DNA from 2 places in the Streptomyces sp. NBC_00683 genome. Region 2 is predicted to be linked to the other one. Evidence: riboswitches for the same ligand, from Rfam matches in the RefSeq annotation. Region 2 holds a riboswitch; the other holds the start of a gene.

Region 1 (4,280 bases), 4.5 Mb from region 2:
TTCCAGCCGCTGGCCGAGAGTTCCTGGGCGGAGGTCACGCACGGGGCGTAGCCCATGCCGTCGATCTCCATGTTGCCGTACTGGGCATCGGGCGAGCCCGCGGTGCCGTGCCAGAGCAGCATCCAGACCTGGCCGTCGGTCAGGGCCTGCAGCAGCGCCTCGTAGGCGTCGAGGCGCCCGGGGGCCACTTGCCGCAGCATGTGCTCGACCTGCCCGGCCTCCGCGGTGCCTGACGCACTCACCCTGGGTCCCGCCCCTCGTTCGTTCCGCTGCCCCGTCGTGCCGCGGTGCTGTTGCCCCGCACCCGGGCACGACGGGTGCGGCCTCGCCATCAAACCAGCTTATGCGTCGCCCCTGACACCGGCTTGACGCCACGGGCGAAGCGGACTCAGTACCCCTCGCGCCGGTAGAACGGCCTCACCTTCTCCAGCATCCAGTCCCCCACGGGGTCCTGGGCCACGTCGAGCAGGACCAGATTGACCGGCCACGGCAGCTGGACCCGGCCGAGCGCACGGCCCAGCGCGTCCATCGGGGCGCTCTGTCCGGCACCGTCCCAGGTGGCGAACTCGACGCCGACGAAGAGGACGGGGTCGCCGCCCTCGATGCTGGCCAGCGCCCTGCGTGCGGTGCTCACGACACCGATGTCCTGGAATTCGCCGGCCACCGCGGCGAGGAAGTCGACGGGGTCCTCCTTCCAGTCCGGCTCGTAGAGCCGGACCCGCCCGCCGGAGGGCCCGTCCAGCGCGGTGCGCCCGGCCCGGCAGAGCTCGGCGACGGCCGGCGGCGGCAGCGGCACACCGACCGCCCCGCCGGGATTGACGGCGATGCCCAGCTGCGGGGGCAGCCCGCGGGCGAATTCGCGGGCGGGCGCGACGGTGAACGAGAAATGGGCGCCGACGCAGTGCAGGAACTGGGCCTCGGAGCTGAACACCGGTACGTACGCGGCACCGTCGATGTCGACCGTGGGCAGGTCGAGGTCGGGGCTGTCGGGCCCGCCGCCGTTCGGCAGGGGCACCCAGACGCGGCTGCGGCCGAGCACCTCGACCAGGCGGCCGCCGGCTCCGGGCACGCCGAGGGAGGCGCTGAGCACTTCCTCGAGCTCGTTGGCCGGCCATCCGTGCTGCGGATGGACGGGGGCCTGGGCCGGAATGTCCACGGTGTCTGTGTCCCTTTCTCGCCATGCTGTGCGGCAGAAACCTTAGTCCGAGCCGCGCCCGGACGGCAGTGACACAGGAAACAGCGCAGGCCGGGCCGCCGGACCGTCCAGATTCCGGACGGCCGGACGGCGCTCACCGGTCTATGCGTTTGCGAACGAAATCCGTTCGATCGCCGTTGCGGCCTCCCGGTCGAGCAGCACCGCGGACGCACAACCGGGCGGCAGCAGTCCGCTCTCCGTGTCGCGCAGCAGCCGTCCGACCGCACCGCGGTGCCGGGCGAAGGCGTATCCGGATACGCCCCTTCCGCGCTCCCGCTGGCCCGCCCTGGCCACATGAGGGGTGACGTCGAGCAGGACGAGGTGCAGCGTGCGGCCCCGGCGCCCGGCCTCGCGGGCCAGCCAGCGCCGCACCCAGGCCTGGGTCCCGCAGTCGTGCACGACGACGGATCCGCCCGAGCGGAGCGCCCGCCACAGCCCGAGGTAGTGCGCGGCGCGGACCAGCGGCCGGTAGAGGGCGTACGGGAGTAAGGCGGGCAGGGAGCCCGCCCAGCGGTCCCTGGTGTCCTGGGAGTCGATGGCGTGCTCCCGCACCGCGCGCCGGATCAGCGTCGACTTCCCGCTGCCGGGCAGTCCGGAGACCACCACCACATCGCCGGCGACGAAGTCCAGGCTGCGCGGGCCGAGCCCCTTCCTGCCCCGCAGATCACGCACCACCGGAGCGTGCGTGCCCAGGAGCCCCCGGGCGCGGGCACCCTGCTGCGCGGGCACAGCACCGCGTGCCGCCCCTGCGGTCGTCGCGTACGGCTGCAACGTCATCGCCCTCCCCCTGCCGAGTCACCACACCTGACCTGCCCAAGAAGTGTAAAGAAAAGGTAATGCGGCACAACCGGTTCCGGCCGCACGTGTCGGCGCCCGGACGGCCCCGGGTGCCTGCGCGGATCCGGTCGCCCCACTCTGGCGCAATGCGTGCGATGATGACCCCGCCAACTGCATACCGGCCGTTTGAATCCGCGCGGGAGAGTCCCGGTCACTGTGTGCGCCGGGCGCCGAAGGAGCAAGTTCCTCCCTTGAATCTCTCAGGCCCCGTACCGCGTGGATGAGGCAGATCTGAAAAGCGGGCCGCTCGCGCGGCTCCACCCAAGGTGCAAGCCGACCCCCGTAGGGGCTGACCCTTTCAGGGGCTCTCGGCGAACCTCTCAGGTTCCGATGACAGATGGGGAGGGAACGTCCTCTGTCGTCATGCCCTGGAGCCATGCCCATGAGCACTGCCCCCGCCTCCCGTCTCACCGCCCTCGATGCGCTGCATCGCTCCCTGGGCGCGACCATGACCGATTTCGCCGGCTGGGACATGCCCCTGCGGTACGCCAGTGAGCGCGACGAGCACAACGCCGTACGCACCCGGGCCGGGCTCTTCGACCTGTCGCACATGGGCGAGATCACCGTCACCGGACCGCAGGCCGCGGCCTTCCTGAACTTCGCGCTGGTGGGCAACATCGCCACCGTCGGCGTGGGCCGGGCCCGCTACACGATGATCGTCGCCGAGGACGGCGGGATCCTGGACGACCTGATCGTCTACCGCCTGGGCGAGAACGAGGCCCCCGAGTACATGGTCGTCGCCAACGCGGGCAACGCACAGCTCGTGCTCGACACGCTCGCCGGGCGCGCCGGGGGCTTCGACACCGAGGTGCGCGACGACCGCGACGCCTACGCGCTGCTCGCCGTCCAGGGCCCCGAGTCCCCCGCCATCCTGAAGTCGGTCACGGACGCCGACCTGGACGGGCTGAAGTACTACGCGGGCCTGCCCGGCACCGTCGCCGGTGTTCCCGCGCTCATCGCCCGTACCGGCTACACCGGCGAGGACGGCTTCGAGCTCTTCGTCGCCCCCGAGCACGCCGAGCAGCTGTGGAAGGCGCTCACCGAGGCGGGCGCCCCGCACGGCCTGATCCCGTGCGGCCTCTCCTGCCGCGACACGCTGCGCCTGGAGGCGGGCATGCCGCTGTACGGGCACGAGCTGACCACCGCGCTGACCCCGTTCGACGCGGGTCTTGGCCGGGTCGTGAAGTTCGAGAAGGAGGGCGACTTCGTCGGCCGCGAGGCGCTGCTGGCCGCCGCCGAGCGCGCCGAGACCGCCCCGCCCCGCAAGCTCGTCGGCCTGGTGGCCGAGGGCCGCCGGGTGCCGCGCGCCGGCTTCCAGGTCGTCGCCGACGGCAAGGTCATCGGCGAGGTCACGTCCGGCGCGCCGTCGCCGACGCTGGGCAAGCCGATCGCCATGGCGTACGTGGACGCGGCGCACGCCGCGCCCGGTACCGAGGGCGTCGGCGTAGACATCCGGGGTACCCACGAGGCGTACGAGGTCGTCGCACTGCCCTTCTACAAGCGTCAGAAGTGACAACGGGGCGTCCCGCACGTGACGTAGTCCCGTCTCACACCGTAAGACCACCGTTCATCAGCACTCCCCCGCGTACAGGAGAATTCAGGTCATGAGCAACCCCCAGCAGCTGCGGTACAGCAAGGAGCACGAGTGGCTGTCGGCCCTCGAGGACGGTGTGGCCACGGTCGGTATCACCGAGTTCGCGGCCAACGCGCTCGGCGACGTGGTCTACGCCCAGCTCCCGGAGGTCGGTGACACGGTGACCGCGGGCGAGACCTGCGGTGAGCTGGAGTCGACCAAGTCGGTCAGCGACCTGTACTCGCCGGTGACCGGCGAGGTCACCGATGCCAACCAGGACGTCGTGGACGACCCGGCGCTGGTGAACTCCGCCCCCTTCGAGGGCGGCTGGCTGTTCAAGGTACGCGTCGCGGAGGAGCCGAAGGACCTGCTCTCCGCCGACGAGTACTCCGAGTTCTCCGGCAACTGAGACCCAAGGGACCCCCTGATGTCGCTTCTCAACTCCTCCCTCCACGAGCTGGACCCGGACGTCGCCGCCGCTGTCGACGCCGAGCTCCACCGCCAGCAGTCCACCCTCGAGATGATCGCTTCGGAGAACTTCGCTCCGGTCGCGGTCATGGAGGCGCAGGGCTCCGTCCTCACCAACAAGTACGCCGAGGGCTACCCCGGCCGCCGCTACTACGGCGGCTGCGAGCACGTCGACGTGGTCGAGCAGATCGCGATCGACCGGATCAA
Region 2 (4,280 bases):
CGCGCGCCTGACGGCCCATCACCCGGAACAGGGCTGGAGCCTGCTGTGCAACGGCGTCCTGCTCTTCGAGGACACCGGTGAGCTGCTCCCGGACGGGCAGATCATCGCCCCGCACCGGTCGCTGAAGACCGGCCAGGTGATGAAGGCCGCCTGACCGCGGCCGGAGAAACACGGGGGCCGGCCCGGAGAAGTCTCCGCACCGGCCCCGACGGGTGTCCGCGTTCCTACTGGTCGTACTCGTCCAGCGGCGGGCAGGAGCAGACCAGATTGCGGTCGCCGAAGGCACCGTCGATCCGGCGCACCGGCGGCCAGTACTTGTCCGAAGGCGTGACGCCGGCCGGGAAGACGGCCTCTTCGCGGCTGTAGGCGTGTGTCCACTCGCCACCGAGCGCAGCCGCCGTGTGCGGGGCGTTGCCCAGCGGGTTGTCCTCCGCGCTCCACGCGCCGGATGCGACCTTCTCGATCTCACCGCGAATGGCGATCATCGTGTCGCAGAACCGGTCGAGCTCCGCGAGGTCCTCGCTCTCGGTGGGCTCGATCATCAGCGTCCCGGCCACCGGGAACGACATCGTCGGCGAGTGGAAGCCGTAGTCGATCAGCCGCTTGGCGACGTCGTCGATGCTGACGCCGGTCGCCTTGGAGATCGGGCGCAGATCCACGATGCACTCGTGTGCGACCAGACCGGCCGGGCCGTTGTACAGGATCGGGAAGTGCGGTTCCAGACGCTTGGCGATGTAGTTGGCCGCGAGTACGGCGACCTGCGTCGCACGCTTCAGTCCCTCGCCGCCCATCAGGCGCACGTACGCCCAGGAGATGGGCAGGATTCCGGCCGAGCCCCACGGGGCCGCCGAGATCGGGCCGACGCCGGTCTCCGGGCCCGCGGCGGGCTGCAGCGGGTGGTTGGGAAGGTACGGCGCCAGGTGCGCGCGGACACCGACCGGGCCGACGCCCGGGCCACCGCCGCCGTGCGGGATGCAGAAGGTCTTGTGCAGGTTCAGGTGCGAGACGTCGCCGCCGAACTTGCCCGGCTTGGCGAGGCCCACCAGCGCGTTGAGGTTGGCGCCGTCGACGTACACCTGACCGCCCGCGTCGTGCACCTCGCCGCAGATCGCGGCGACGTGCTCCTCGAAGACACCGTGCGTGGACGGGTAGGTGATCATGAGGACCGCGAGTTCGTCACGGTGCTTCTCGATCTTGGCGCGGAGGTCGTCGATGTCGACCTCGCCGTCGTCGGCGGTCTTCACGACGACGACCTTCATGCCCGCCATCACGGCGCTCGCGGCGTTGGTGCCGTGTGCGGAGGACGGGATGAGGCAGACGGTACGCCCCTCGTCGCCGTTGGCCCGGTGGTAGGCGCGCACGGCCAGAAGGCCGGCGAACTCACCCTGGGAGCCGGCGTTGGGCTGGATGGAGACGGCGTCGTAGCCGGTGACCTCGGCGAGGCGCTCCTCCAGCTCGCGGATGAGGGTGAGGAAGCCCTGTGCCTGCTCGGCCGGCGCGAAGGGGTGCAGCGCACCGAATTCGGGCCAGGTGATCGACTCCATCTCGGCCGTGGCGTTGAGCTTCATGGTGCAGGAGCCGAGCGGGATCATGCCGCGGTCCAGCGCGTAGTCGCGGTCGGCGAGCTTGCGCAGGTAGCGCAGCATCGCCGTCTCGGAACGGTGCTGGTGGAAGACCGGGTGCGCGAGGACGGTGTCGGTGCGCAGCAGGTTGTCGGGTAGCGCGTCGGCGGCGGCGTCGTCGAGGGCCTCGATGTCACCGCCCGCTCCGAAAGCGGCCCAGACGGCCGCGATCTGCGCACGGGTGGTGGTCTCGTCGCAGGCGATGGAGACGTGGTCGGCGTCGACGAGCCGCAGGTTCACTCCGCGCTCGCGAGCACCGGCGACCACACCGGCAGCCCCGCCGGGAACGCTCACCGTGAGCGTGTCGAAGTACGCGCCGTGCACCACGTCGATACCGGCGGCGCGCAGGCCGTCGGCCAGGATCGTGGCGTACCTGTGGGTGCGCCGCGCGATCGTGCGCAGACCGTCGGGGCCGTGGTAGACGGCGTACATCCCCGCCATGACGGCGAGCAGTACCTGCGCGGTACAGATGTTGCTGGTGGCCTTCTCCCGGCGGATGTGCTGCTCGCGGGTCTGGAGTGCGAGGCGGTACGCCTTGTTGCCGTCGGCGTCGACGGAGACGCCCACGAGACGGCCGGGCAGGCTGCGCGCGAACTTCTCGCGGACGGCCATGAAGCCGGCGTGCGGTCCGCCGAAGCCCATCGGGACACCGAAGCGCTGCGTGGTTCCGACGGCCACGTCCGCGCCCAGCTCGCCGGGCGAGGTGAGCAGGGTCAGGGCCAGCAGATCGGCTGCGACGGTGACGATCGCACCGAGCTCGTGCGCGCGGTCGATGACGGGCTTGATGTCACGGACCGCTCCGGAGGCGCCCGGGTACTGCAGCAGGACGCCGAAGACGCCGCGCTCGGCGACGTCGGCCGGAATTCCGTCGGTGAGGTCGGCGACGACCACCTCGACGCCGGTCGGCTCGGCGCGGGTCCGGATCACGGCGACGGTCTGCGGCAGGGTGTCGGCGTCGACCAGGAAGACGCCGTTCCTGACCTTGCCGACGCGCCGTGCGAGCGCCATGGCCTCGGCGGCCGCCGTGCCCTCGTCGAGGAGGGAGGCGCCGGAGGTGGGCAGACCGGTCAGGTCGGCCACCATCGTCTGGAAGTTCAGCAGGGCCTCGAGCCGCCCCTGGGAGATCTCGGGCTGGTAGGGCGTGTACGCCGTGTACCAGGCGGGGTTCTCCATGACGTTGCGCAGGATCACCGGCGGGGTGAACGTGCCGTAGTAGCCGAGCCCGATCATCGGTGCGAGCACCTGATTGCGGTCGGCGAGGCGTCGCAGCTCGGCCAGGACCTCGGCCTCGGTACGGGCAGCCGGAAGGTCCAGCGCCTCGGCGCTCTTGATCACGTCGGGCACGGCAGCGTCGGTGAGCTCGTCGAGGGAGCCGTATCCGACCTGGGCGAGCATCTTGGCCTGGGCCTCGGCATCGGGCCCGATGTGGCGCTGCTCGAAGGGAATGCCCTGCTCCAGCTGGGAGAGCGGAGTGCGACGGGGGGTCATGATGGAGGCCTCCTGGTCTCACGACCTGCGAGGGGCACCACGGCGTGGCTGCCCGAACGGCCTCCCCATCTGTCATCTCGACCTGAGAGCTTCACCGGCACGCCCTGAGGCCTACCGGCTTTCACCGTCGGTGAGGATGGGGCCCGCCACGGCACGTGCCGTACGGATCCCGTCCTGCTTTCCAGAGTGACCTCGTCCGTGCGGTACGGGGGCCTGAGAGATTCCGGGGAGGAGTTGCTCCTTCGGCGCCTCCGGATTTCTCCGGAGGACTCTCCCGCACAGGGTCAGCAGCCGTGTTCCAGCCTACCAGCGGGCCGGCGCGGGCCGTCTCGAGTGGCCGAAGGCCCGGTTCTGGCCTTTCGTAGAGCCTGTGGAGCAGTTGCGACCACCCTGACCGCAGTGCGACCAGTGGGAGGCACCGTGCAGACCGACATCGATCCGCGCAGCCTGATCGGCCGCAAGGCCTACGACCGCCAAGGCTCCAAGATCGGAACGGTGGACGAGGTCTATCTCGACGATGCCACCGGTGTACCCGAGTGGGCGGCCGTGCGCACCGGGCTCTTCACCCGGGACGCCTTCGTCCCGCTGGAACCGAGCGAATTCGTCGACGGCACCCTGGTGATCCCCTTCGACCGCGCCCTGATCAAGGACGCCCCCGATTTCGGTGTAGGCCGGCATCTCTCCCCCGAGCAGGAGCTGCAGCTCTACCGTCACTACGGGCTGGACTCCGCCTCGCCGGGCGGTACGGGGCCCGACAGGGACTTCGGCAGGCTGGCCGGCCACGAGGAGTAGTCCACGGGGTCCCGCACCAGGGGAAGCGGGTCGGCCGGCTGGAGCTGCGGATCGTCGACACGGAACGTGCGCACCCGGCCCGGCCGCTCCCCCGGTTCCTCGAACCGGACCGTGACACGGCCGACACCGCTGCCCTGCACCCAGCCGTGGCCGTGGACGTCGTGCCGTACGTCGTGGCCTGCGGGCCACCTCCGGCCTGCGAGCCGGTCCGCCTGCTCCTCGGCCGCCTCCTCCGCCGTGACCGGCTCGTCGGGGGCACCGTCCGCCCCGTCCTCCGACTCGTCCGACACCGCCTGCAGTGCGTCGGCGGCCTGCGCGAAGAGATCCTCCTGGGTGAAGTCGGCGAGCCCCGTGACGCCCACTCCGAGGAGCCGTACG

What was found. A riboswitch is a leader RNA that binds a small molecule or an ion and turns the genes downstream of it on or off. The one in region 2 is predicted to bind glycine.
Region 1: another riboswitch for glycine. It lies ahead of gcvT (glycine cleavage system aminomethyltransferase GcvT); the one in region 2 lies ahead of gcvP (aminomethyl-transferring glycine dehydrogenase).

The regions. Positions count from the first base shown of each region.
Region 1 is NZ_CP109013.1:2,767,696-2,771,975, forward strand. Features, by position in the region: gene OG257_RS12045 (enhanced serine sensitivity protein SseB C-terminal domain-containing protein) at 1-242, opposite strand, end outside; gene OG257_RS12050 (enhanced serine sensitivity protein SseB) at 389-1,156, opposite strand; gene OG257_RS12055 (AAA family ATPase) at 1,298-1,972, opposite strand; glycine riboswitch at 2,160-2,257, shown strand; gene gcvT (glycine cleavage system aminomethyltransferase GcvT) at 2,415-3,545, shown strand; gene gcvH (glycine cleavage system protein GcvH) at 3,637-4,014, shown strand; gene glyA (serine hydroxymethyltransferase) at 4,033-4,280, shown strand, end outside.
Region 2 is NZ_CP109013.1:7,258,957-7,263,236, reverse strand. Features, by position in the region: gene OG257_RS32345 (DUF5999 family protein) at 1-154, shown strand, start outside; gene gcvP (aminomethyl-transferring glycine dehydrogenase) at 225-3,110, opposite strand; glycine riboswitch at 3,302-3,397, opposite strand; gene OG257_RS32335 (PRC-barrel domain-containing protein) at 3,531-3,902, shown strand; gene OG257_RS32330 (DNA polymerase IV) at 3,824-4,280, opposite strand, start outside.